4 regions of the Streptomyces sp. NPDC107517 genome follow, and region 4 is predicted to be linked to each of the others. Evidence: riboswitches for the same ligand, from Rfam matches in the RefSeq annotation. Region 4 holds a riboswitch; each other region holds the start of a gene.
What was found. Region 4 has a riboswitch for cobalamin ahead of ACZ67T_RS32340 (ABC transporter substrate-binding protein). Riboswitches for the same ligand answer to the same signal wherever they lie in the genome.
Positions count from the first base shown of each region.

Region 1: another riboswitch for cobalamin. It lies ahead of metE (5-methyltetrahydropteroyltriglutamate--homocysteine S-methyltransferase); the one in region 4 lies ahead of ACZ67T_RS32340 (ABC transporter substrate-binding protein).
Region 2: another riboswitch for cobalamin. It lies ahead of ACZ67T_RS07400 (cobalamin biosynthesis protein); the one in region 4 lies ahead of ACZ67T_RS32340 (ABC transporter substrate-binding protein).
Region 3: another riboswitch for cobalamin. It lies ahead of nicT (Nickel transporter NicT); the one in region 4 lies ahead of ACZ67T_RS32340 (ABC transporter substrate-binding protein).

Region 1 covers NZ_JBVJPM010000044.1:6,181-8,372, reverse strand. Annotated here, with positions in the region: gene metE (5-methyltetrahydropteroyltriglutamate--homocysteine S-methyltransferase) at 1-1,284, opposite strand, end outside; cobalamin riboswitch at 1,448-1,683, opposite strand; partial or broken gene ACZ67T_RS42545 (3-hydroxyacyl-CoA dehydrogenase family protein) at 1,862-1,990, opposite strand.
Region 2 covers NZ_JBVJPM010000002.1:806,361-808,552, reverse strand. Annotated here, with positions in the region: gene ACZ67T_RS07410 (inorganic phosphate transporter) at 1-511, shown strand, start outside; gene ACZ67T_RS07405 (hypothetical protein) at 527-748, shown strand; cobalamin riboswitch at 859-1,000, shown strand; gene ACZ67T_RS07400 (cobalamin biosynthesis protein) at 1,112-2,053, shown strand; gene ACZ67T_RS07395 (cobyric acid synthase) at 2,050-2,192, shown strand, end outside.
Region 3 covers NZ_JBVJPM010000007.1:92,246-94,437, reverse strand. Annotated here, with positions in the region: gene ACZ67T_RS18360 (inorganic diphosphatase) at 1-499, shown strand, start outside; gene ACZ67T_RS18355 (ArsR/SmtB family transcription factor) at 535-897, opposite strand; cobalamin riboswitch at 987-1,210, shown strand; gene nicT (Nickel transporter NicT) at 1,240-2,192, shown strand, end outside.
Region 4 covers NZ_JBVJPM010000018.1:17,342-19,533, reverse strand. Annotated here, with positions in the region: gene ACZ67T_RS32345 (prenyltransferase/squalene oxidase repeat-containing protein) at 1-669, shown strand, start outside; cobalamin riboswitch at 719-843, shown strand; gene ACZ67T_RS32340 (ABC transporter substrate-binding protein) at 874-1,941, shown strand; gene ACZ67T_RS32335 (FecCD family ABC transporter permease) at 1,938-2,192, shown strand, end outside.

The DNA of each region.
Region 1 (2,192 bases), on a different contig from region 4:
CCGCTCGGCGTACGGCTGGGAGCGGCGTGCGTCGGTGTCGGTGACGGCCGTGACGCGGGTGCGGACGGCCGGGTCGTAGGTGATCGGCGATCCGGCGCGCGAGGCCAAGTCGGCCTTGTTGGCCGCGAGTTCGGCCGCGATGGTGTCGGTTCCCTGGGCCAGGCCCTTGGCGAGGGTGGCCACCTCGGTGGTCTTCTGCCGGGCGAAGGCGAGCCAGCGCAGGATCTGGGGCTCGATGTCCCGCTCGAGGGATGCGTCGAGCGGTACGTGGAGCAGTGAGCAGGAAGCGGCGACGTCGACCCGGTCGGCAAGGCCCAGCAGGGTGCCGAGCGTGCTGAGGGACTTCTCGAGGTCGTTGAGCCAGATGTTGCGGCCGTTGACGACACCGGCGACCAGGCGCTTGCCGGGCAGGCCGCCGACTGCGGCGAGGGCGTCGAGGTTCGCGGCGGCGGCCTCGGTGAAGTCGAGGGCGAGACCGTCGACCGGTGCCTTGGCCAGTACTGGCAGGGCGTCACCCAGACGTCCGAAGTAGGAGGCCACCAGCAGCTTCGGGCGGTCCGTGAGGGCGCCCAGGTCGCGGTAGGCGCGTGCGGCGGCGTTCAACTCGGCCGGAGTGCGGTCCTGGACGAGGGCGGGTTCGTCGAGCTGCACCCACTCGGCGCCGGCGGCGCGCAGATCGGCGAGCACGTCGGCGTACACGGGCAGCAACCGGTCCAGCAGTGTCAGCGGGTCGAAGTCCGCGGCGACACCCGGCGCGGGCTTCGCGAGCAGCAGATACGTGACCGGGCCGACGAGGACCGGCCGGGCGGACAAGCCCTGAGCGAGGGCTTCCCCGAGTTCGGTGACCTGCTTGGTGGAGTCGGCGGTGAACGCGGTGTCCGGGCCCAACTCCGGTACCAGATAGTGGTAGTTGGTGTCGAACCACTTGGTCATCTCCAGCGGCGCCACGTCCTGCGTGCCGCGAGCCATGGCGAAGTACCCGTCGAGGGCGTCGACGGCGACGGCGGCGCGGTGGCGCTCGGGGATCGCGCCCACCATGACGGTGGTGTCGAGGACGTGGTCGTAGCAGGAGAAGTCGCCGGTGGGGACTTCTCCGATGCCCGCGTCGGCGAGCTCCTGCCAGTTGATCCGGCGCAGGTCGGCGGCGGTGGCGCGGAGGGCGTCGGCGGTGACGCGGCCCTGCCAGTAGCCCTCGATCGCCTTCTTCAGCCGGCGGTTCCGTCCCTGGCGGGGGTAGCCGTACACGGTGGCCCGTGCTGCCGCGGCCGCGGTCTTGGTGGTCACGGAGATCTCCTTCGAGAGACGTATCCCTGGGATCCCGGAGACCGACGCGGTCAAGAAGGAGTGGCAGACCGGCGGCACGTCCTCGCGCGGCAAGGCGCGGTCGTCCGCTCGGTACGTACGCCGACCCGCCCTCGAGGTCACCGGAATGTCCGCGCGCGCGTCGTACGGGCACGGGCAGATGGCAGGTCTTCGGACTCGTGGGCGCGCCTCGTCACGTACGGAACTCGTACGAGGCTCCTACTGGCCATCGCTTCCCAGGTCCCGTTCGTCGGGGCCCAGTGCGTGATGACGGCGGTCGTTCCCACTCACCGCTGCGGGGCAGTCCCGGATTCCCACCGGGTTCCCTCTTGCGACACTCCCGTCTGGCGGACGGGGCGAACCAGCTGCGTCGGTCACCCTACGGGTCGCCGGTCGGGCGATGGCAGGGAGTCCGGGTTTCGGACGGTGAGGTGTGACACGTCTGTGGGGGAAAGCAGCCAGCGGGCGGAGCGGGAGACGGTCCCCGTGCGCCGTCTCCCGCCTCGTCCGCTCGCCGCCGCCGGGCCCTCATCCCGGCAGCGGTACCCGGGCCTGCCTCTCAGCCCCGGTGGTCCTTGGCGGTGTGCGCGTCGTAGCGGTGAAAGCCGCGACCGGTCCTCCGGCCCAACAGCCCTGCCTCGACCATGCGTTGCAGCAGAGGAGGCGGCGCGTAGAGCGGCTCCTTGAACGCGCCCGGTAGCCATCGCGCACGTTCCGGTCGGCCGGCGAGCCGCGGCCGGCGCACCCGCCCCGCGATCCCGGTGAGCCCAAGGACCGCCACCAGAGCACCGCCGCCGTCGGCCCCGGAGCGAGGTGACGTACTCCGTGCAACGACAGGTATGTGTTGACCCAGGCGATGCCGCACCCGAGGAACAAGGAGAAGATGGCCG
Region 2 (2,192 bases), on a different contig from region 4:
CTTCGCCGCCCAGACCAGCGCCGCGACCGCGATCCTCGCCTCCTCGCACATCGGCTTCTCGCTCTCCACGACGCAGGTCTGCTCCGGCGCCGTCATGGGCGCGGGCCTCGGCCGCAAGGGCGGCGTCGTCCGCTGGTCGACCGCGACCCGCATGTTCATCGCCTGGGGCCTGACCCTGCCGGCCGCCGGTCTGGTCGGCGCGGGCGCCGAGTTCCTCACCAAGCAGGGCTCGTGGGGCGTCGCCGTCACCGCGCTGCTCCTGATCGCCGGCGCCGGCACCATCTGGGCGCTGTCCCGGCGCAACGCGATCGACCACACGAACGTCACGGACGACGACATCGACGGCGTCGACGTCCCGGCCGAGCCCGCCGGCGTCGTGACCACCGCGATCGCGGCCGTCACCCCGCCGCCCGCCGGCACGGTCGCGGACCTGGACACCGACGTGAAGACCACCATCCCCGCCTCGCCCGCCCCGCCCTCGGCGGAGTCCGCGCGACCGGCCACGGTCTAAGGAAGCAGCAGCGCTATGCACATCGACTGGGCAGCACTCGGCTCCGTGTTCGGAGTCAGCCTCGTGATCACGGTGGCCCTCGTGGGCCTGTTCACCCTCGGCATCGTCGGGCTCGCCAAGCGGGAGTCGGCGACGGCCCAGGGCGGTTCGGCGGGGCTCGCCGTCTCCGGCGCGTACGCCTGCTTCGCCCTGTGCGCGGCGGCCGTCGGTTACGGGATCTTCCTGATCGTCGCCTGACCGGAGGTAACCGGCAGAAGTGCGGGGTGCGGGACGCGACGGCGTCCCGCACCCCGCTTCGTGTGGGCCTCAGCACACTCTCCCTTCGCAGGTCAACGGCAAGTTGACGGGCGTTCGGGGGGCGTGGTGGACTTCCGGGGCCATCTACGGCAGCAGGAGAGGAAGCCGGTGCGAATCCGGCGCGGTCCCGCCACTGTCACCGGGGAGTGATCCCCGCGAGCCAGGAACTCTCGCCGCCGGTCTCTTCCAACCAGGGCGTGGACACCCTGAGTGAGGACATATCGCCATGCGCGGCTGCCAGTTGCGGGTGCTCCCGCTCAGAGCGAGTACAAGGGTTCCCCTCGCCGTAGCGGCGGGCTGACCGTGCGGGCCGAGCGCGTCTTCGCGTACGGCAGCGCCGCCGGACTCCTCGGCGACCTCCTGATCGGCGATCCGCGCCGCGGGCATCCGGTCGCCGCGTTCGGACGGGCCGCGGGCGCCGTCGAGCGCGTGCTGTGGCGTGACCACCGCGGGTGGGGCGCCGTGCACACCGCCGTGTGCGCCGGGGGCGCCGCCCTCGCCGGTGGCCTCGCCGCGCGCGCCGCGCGCCGCTCCCCCGCCGCCTCCGTCGCGCTGACCGCCGCCGCCACCTGGGCGGTCGTCGGCGGTACGTCGCTGGGGCGCGAGGCGCGCGCCATCGGGAGCGCGCTGGCCGCCGGTGACGTGGACGCGGCGCGCGAACGGCTGCCGCATCTGTGCGGGCGCGACCCGCAGGCCCTGGACGCGGACGGGATCGCGCGGGCCGTCGTCGAATCCGTCGCCGAGAACACCTCCGACGCCGTCGTGGGCGCGCTCGTGTGGGGCGCCGTCGCCGGCGTCCCCGGGCTCGTCGCGTTCCGCGCCGTGAACACGCTGGACGCCATGGTCGGGCACAAGTCGGCCAGGTACCGCCGCTACGGCTGGGCCTCCGCACGCCTCGACGACGTGGCCGGCTGGCCCGGGGCGCGGCTGACCGGCGTGCTGGCCGCAATCGCGGGCGGCCGTCCGCGCGGCGCGCTCACGGCGTGGCGCGAGGACGCGCGACTGCACCCGAGCCCCAACGCCGGTGTCGTCGAGGCCTCGTTCGCGGGGGCGCTCGGAGTGCGCCTGGGAGGCACGTTGTCGTACGGCGGGCGGGTCGAGCACCGGCCCGTACTGAACGCGTCGGGCCGGGCCGTGGAGACCGCCGACATCGAGCGGGCGGCGCGGCTCTCGCGGCGCGTGAGCTGGCTGGCCCTCGGCGTGTGCGCCGCCGGGCGGGCACTGTTGCGGAGGGGGAAGTCGTGAGTGGTGGCGGACTGCTGGTGGCAGGGACCACGTCCGATGCCGGGAAGAGCGTGGTCACCGCGGGGATCTGCCGGTGGCTGGTGCGGCAGGGGGTGAAAGTCGCGCCGTTCAAGGGGCAGAACATGTCCCTCAATTCCTT
Region 3 (2,192 bases), on a different contig from region 4:
CGACGCGGTCCACGCGTTCGACGTCACCGTGGAGATCCCCCAAGGCTCCCGCAACAAGTACGAGATGGACCATTCCGTCGGCCGGATAAGACTCGACCGGATGCTGTTCACCTCCACCCAGTACCCCGCGGACTACGGATACATCGAGGGCACGCTGGGGCGCGACGGCGATCCGCTCGACGCGCTCGTCCTGGTGGGCGATCCGACGTTCCCCGGCTGCACCGTCGAGTGCCGCGCCATCGGCATGTTCGTGATGCGGGACGAGAAGGGCATGGACGAGAAGGTCCTGTGCGTGCCCGCGCACGATCCGCGCCATACCTCCGTGCAGGACATCGAGGACATCCCCGAGTTCGACCGCCTGGAGATCACGCACTTCTTCGAGGTCTACAAGGACCTGGAGCCCGGCAAGTCCGCCGAGGGCTCGCACTGGGAGGGGCGCGACCTCACGTACGCGGAGATCACCGCCGCGCGCCGCCGGGCCGACGGCCGACAGGACTGAAGGACGGAGCGGCAGGCCACGACGGCGCGCACGTGTCAGTGCGCGCCGTCCGTCGCGCAGTGCTTGAGAAGGTCCGCGGTCGCCGCGTCGACGACGCGGTAGCGCACGATCCTGCCCTCCTTCTCCCCCTCGACCACTCCGGCCGCGCGCAGCAGCCGCAGCGCCTGTGAGACCGCCGGGTCGTTCATGCCCGTCGCGACGGCGAGATCCGACACGGCCAGCGGCCCCGCCCGGTACAGCGCGAGGAGCAGCGCGAGGCGGCGGGGATCGGCGAGCAGCGAGAACCGGTCGGCCCAGGCGCGGACATGTCCTGGCTCACCGATGGCGGCGATGGCTTCGCAGACCCGGTGGCCGTCGATCGTGCGGCGGTCGGCGCGCTCGGCAGGGACGAGATGCATGGCCCCATCCTCGCAGCCACCGATGTGATCTTGAATACCCGCGCACACCTACGCAGCTGTGCAGCCTTGCAGGCGTCACCGACCGGCCTCTACTGTGGGCGGGCCGTGGTGCTCGGGAATTCGGTGACGGTCCCTCAAAAGACCCAGACCGAAGCGGCCCTCGCCACTGTGATCGGGCCCCGGGTCCCTCGGCAACGAGACGACTCGGGACGCCTCGCCCCACCACGCCACTGGCTGCCGCGCGCAGCTGGGAAGGCCGGGGCGGACGCGGACACCCGTCAGCCAGGAGACCGGCCACGGCATCTCACGAAGTGATTCCACGAGGTGTTGGAGCGTGACCGCATGACCCTGCCCGTAAAGTCCCCGGCGACCGGACGCGACGCGTTCCACTGGCGGCGCGAGGACACCGTCCGCACCGCCGGGCTCCTCGCGGTGATCGCCGCACTCCATGTCGTCGCGTTCGGCGTGCTGTTCCTGCTCGTCGTGCCGGAGCACTACGAGGTGGGGTCGAAGGCCTTCGGCATCGGCCTCGGCGTCACCGCGTACACCCTGGGGATGCGGCACGCGTTCGACGCGGACCACATCGCCGCGATCGACAACACCACCCGCAAGCTGATGGCCGACGGCAAGCGCCCGGTGTCGGTGGGGTTCTGGTTCGCGCTCGGCCACTCCAGCGTGGTGGTCGTGCTCGCCGCGCTGATCGCCGGCGGCACCCAGCTCGCCGGGCGGATCATGAACGAGGGGTCCGCCACCCATCAGACGCTCGGCGTCATGGGCACCACCATCTCCGGGTCCTTCCTCTACCTCATCGCGGCGCTCAACCTCGTCGCCCTGGTGGGGATCCTGCGGGTGTTCCGGGCGATGCGCGCGGGCTCGTACGACGAGGCCGAGCTCGAACAGCACCTGGATTCACGGGGGTTCATGAACCGGATCCTCGGCCGGTTCACCAAGTCCATCACCCGCCCGGGCCAGATGTACCCGCTCGGCTTCCTCTTCGGCCTCGGCTTCGACACGGCGACCGAGGTGACGCTGATGGTGATGGCGGGCAGCGGCGCGGCGGCCGGACTGCCCTGGTACGCGATCCTGTGCCTGCCGCTCCTGTTCGCCGCCGGTATGAGCCTGTTCGACACCCTGGACGGGACGTTCATGAACTTCGCGTACCAGTGGGCGTTCTCGAACCCGGTGCGCAAGGTGTTCTACAACCTGGCCATCACCGGCCTCTCGATCGCCGTCGCGTTCCTGATCGGCACCATCGAGCTCGTGGGCGTCCTGCACGACAAGCTCGACCTGCGGGA
Region 4 (2,192 bases):
ACCTTCCTCAAGAACAAGCTGATCGCCAACTCCGGTGCCTTCGATGCCATGTTCGGCGTCAACACCGACTCCAACGGCTGGGCCGTCTCCGGGCTCAACGCCTGCGGCATCAACCCGCAGACCAGCGACTTCCTCACTTCCAAGGGAAAGACCCCCGTCGACTTCCTGATCAGCCAGCAGTTCAACCCCGGCGGCGGCTTCAAGTACCTCCCCGGCGACACCGCACCGCAGGCGTACGCGTCGATCGACGGTCTGCGCGCCGTCGCCGGCGGCGGCTTCACCGCGGCCCCGCCCGCCCCGGTGACGTCCGGCGCTCCGCAGTGGGTCGGCCAGTCGTCCCTCACCTCGGGCACCGCCGCCAAGTTCGCCGTGACCGTGGACGACGGCTCCGGCACCCTCAAGGTCTGCTCCGTCGCCGTCACCCCGACCGGCACCACCACTACGCTCGGCACGGTCCTCGACGCCGCCTCCGGTACATCGACCCCGTCCGGCTGCGTCAGCGGTGTCACACCCTCCTCCGGCACCGGCCAGATCACATCACTCAACGGCAAGGGCAACAGCGGCTCCGGCACCTGGAAGGTGAGCGTCGACGGCGCGGCTTTCGCGGGCGCCTCCCGCGGCAAGGCCATCGGTGTCGGCGACACGATCGCCCTGCGCTGGGGCGCCTGACCCCGGTCCGACCCGGTGTTCTCGTTTACCTGGTCATTACGTACGATCACCAAGTCAAGCCGCGGCAGGAGCCAGGAAGCCGGTGTGAGTCCGGCACGGTCCCGCCACTGTGACCGCGCACGTCCCCAGGGCGTGCGCGGGAGTCAGGTCACTGACCTGCCGCGGGCCCGATCCGAGGAGCGCGGACTCCGCAGGAGGCTTCCCATGCACGACGGTCACAACCGTCCCCATTTCTCGTTCTCCCCGTCGCCCGCGGCGTCCGCAGCCTCGCGCGGGCGACGCCCGGCGCGCCTCGCCGCGGCCGTGACCGCGCTGTCGACGATCCTGCTGACGGCCGGCTGCGGCTCGTCGGGCACCACCGCCGACTCCCCGAAGGCAGGCGCCTCGGCGGCGAAGGGCTTCCCTGTCACCATCGACAACTGCGGTGTGAAGACGACGTACACCAAGCCGCCGTCCCGCGCGGTGACCATCCACCAGCACCCGGCCGAGCTGATGCTCTCGCTGGGTTTGCAGGACCGGATGGTCGGCACGTCGTACCCCGACTCGGCGGTCCTACCCGCTCTGCGCAAGGATTTCGCGTCGATCCCGCAACTGTCGAAGGAGGCGCCGTCGTTCGAGAAGGTCCTCGACAGCGATCCTGACTTCGTCTATGGCGGGTACGCCAGCGCGTTCGCGGAGAAGGAGGGCCGTTCACGCAAGGCGTTCAAGGACGCGGGCATCGACACCTACCTCAACCGGGAGAACTGCGCCGGGAAGAAGGGGGTGACCATGCAGGACACGTACACCGAGATACGCACGATCGGCAAGATCTTCGGCGTCTCCGACCGCGCGTCCGCCCTCGTCTCCAAGTTGCGCACTCGCGTCGGCAAGGCGGGCGAGGCCGTGAAGGACGCGCGTGACGTCTCCGTGTTCGTCTACGACAGCGGCGACAAGTCCGCCTTCACGGCCGGCGGCAAGGGCCTGGGCAACGAACTGATCAAACTGGCAGGCGGCAAGAACGTCTTTTCCGACCTGGACGACGTGTTCGGCGACGTCTCGTGGGAGCAGGTCGTGGACCGCAAGCCCGACGTGATCGCCATCTACGACTACGCGGGCACCAGCGTCGCGCAGAAGAAGAAGTTCCTGCTCTCCCAGCCCGCCCTCGCCGACGTGCCCGCGATCAAGAACAAGCGTTTCGTCGTGCTGCCGCTGACCGACACCCTCGTCGGCGTCCGGTCGGCGGACGCGGTGGGCGACCTGGCGCGAGGGCTGCACCCGGAAAGCTTCAAGTGACCTCGTCCGCCACGGACGCCGAGAAATCCGCCGCGGTGAAGCCGCGCCGCCGGGCCGCATTCGCCGTCACCCTGGTCGCACTCACCCTGCTCCTGGCCGCCTCCATGACCGCCGGGCTCGCCCTCGGCTCAGTGCACGTGCCGCCCGCACAGGTGTGGGGCGTCGTGACGCACGCGCTCGGCGCCGACTGGACGGAGCCCACCTGGACCCGGGCGCGGGAGACGATCGTCCTCGACGTGCGCGGGCCCCGC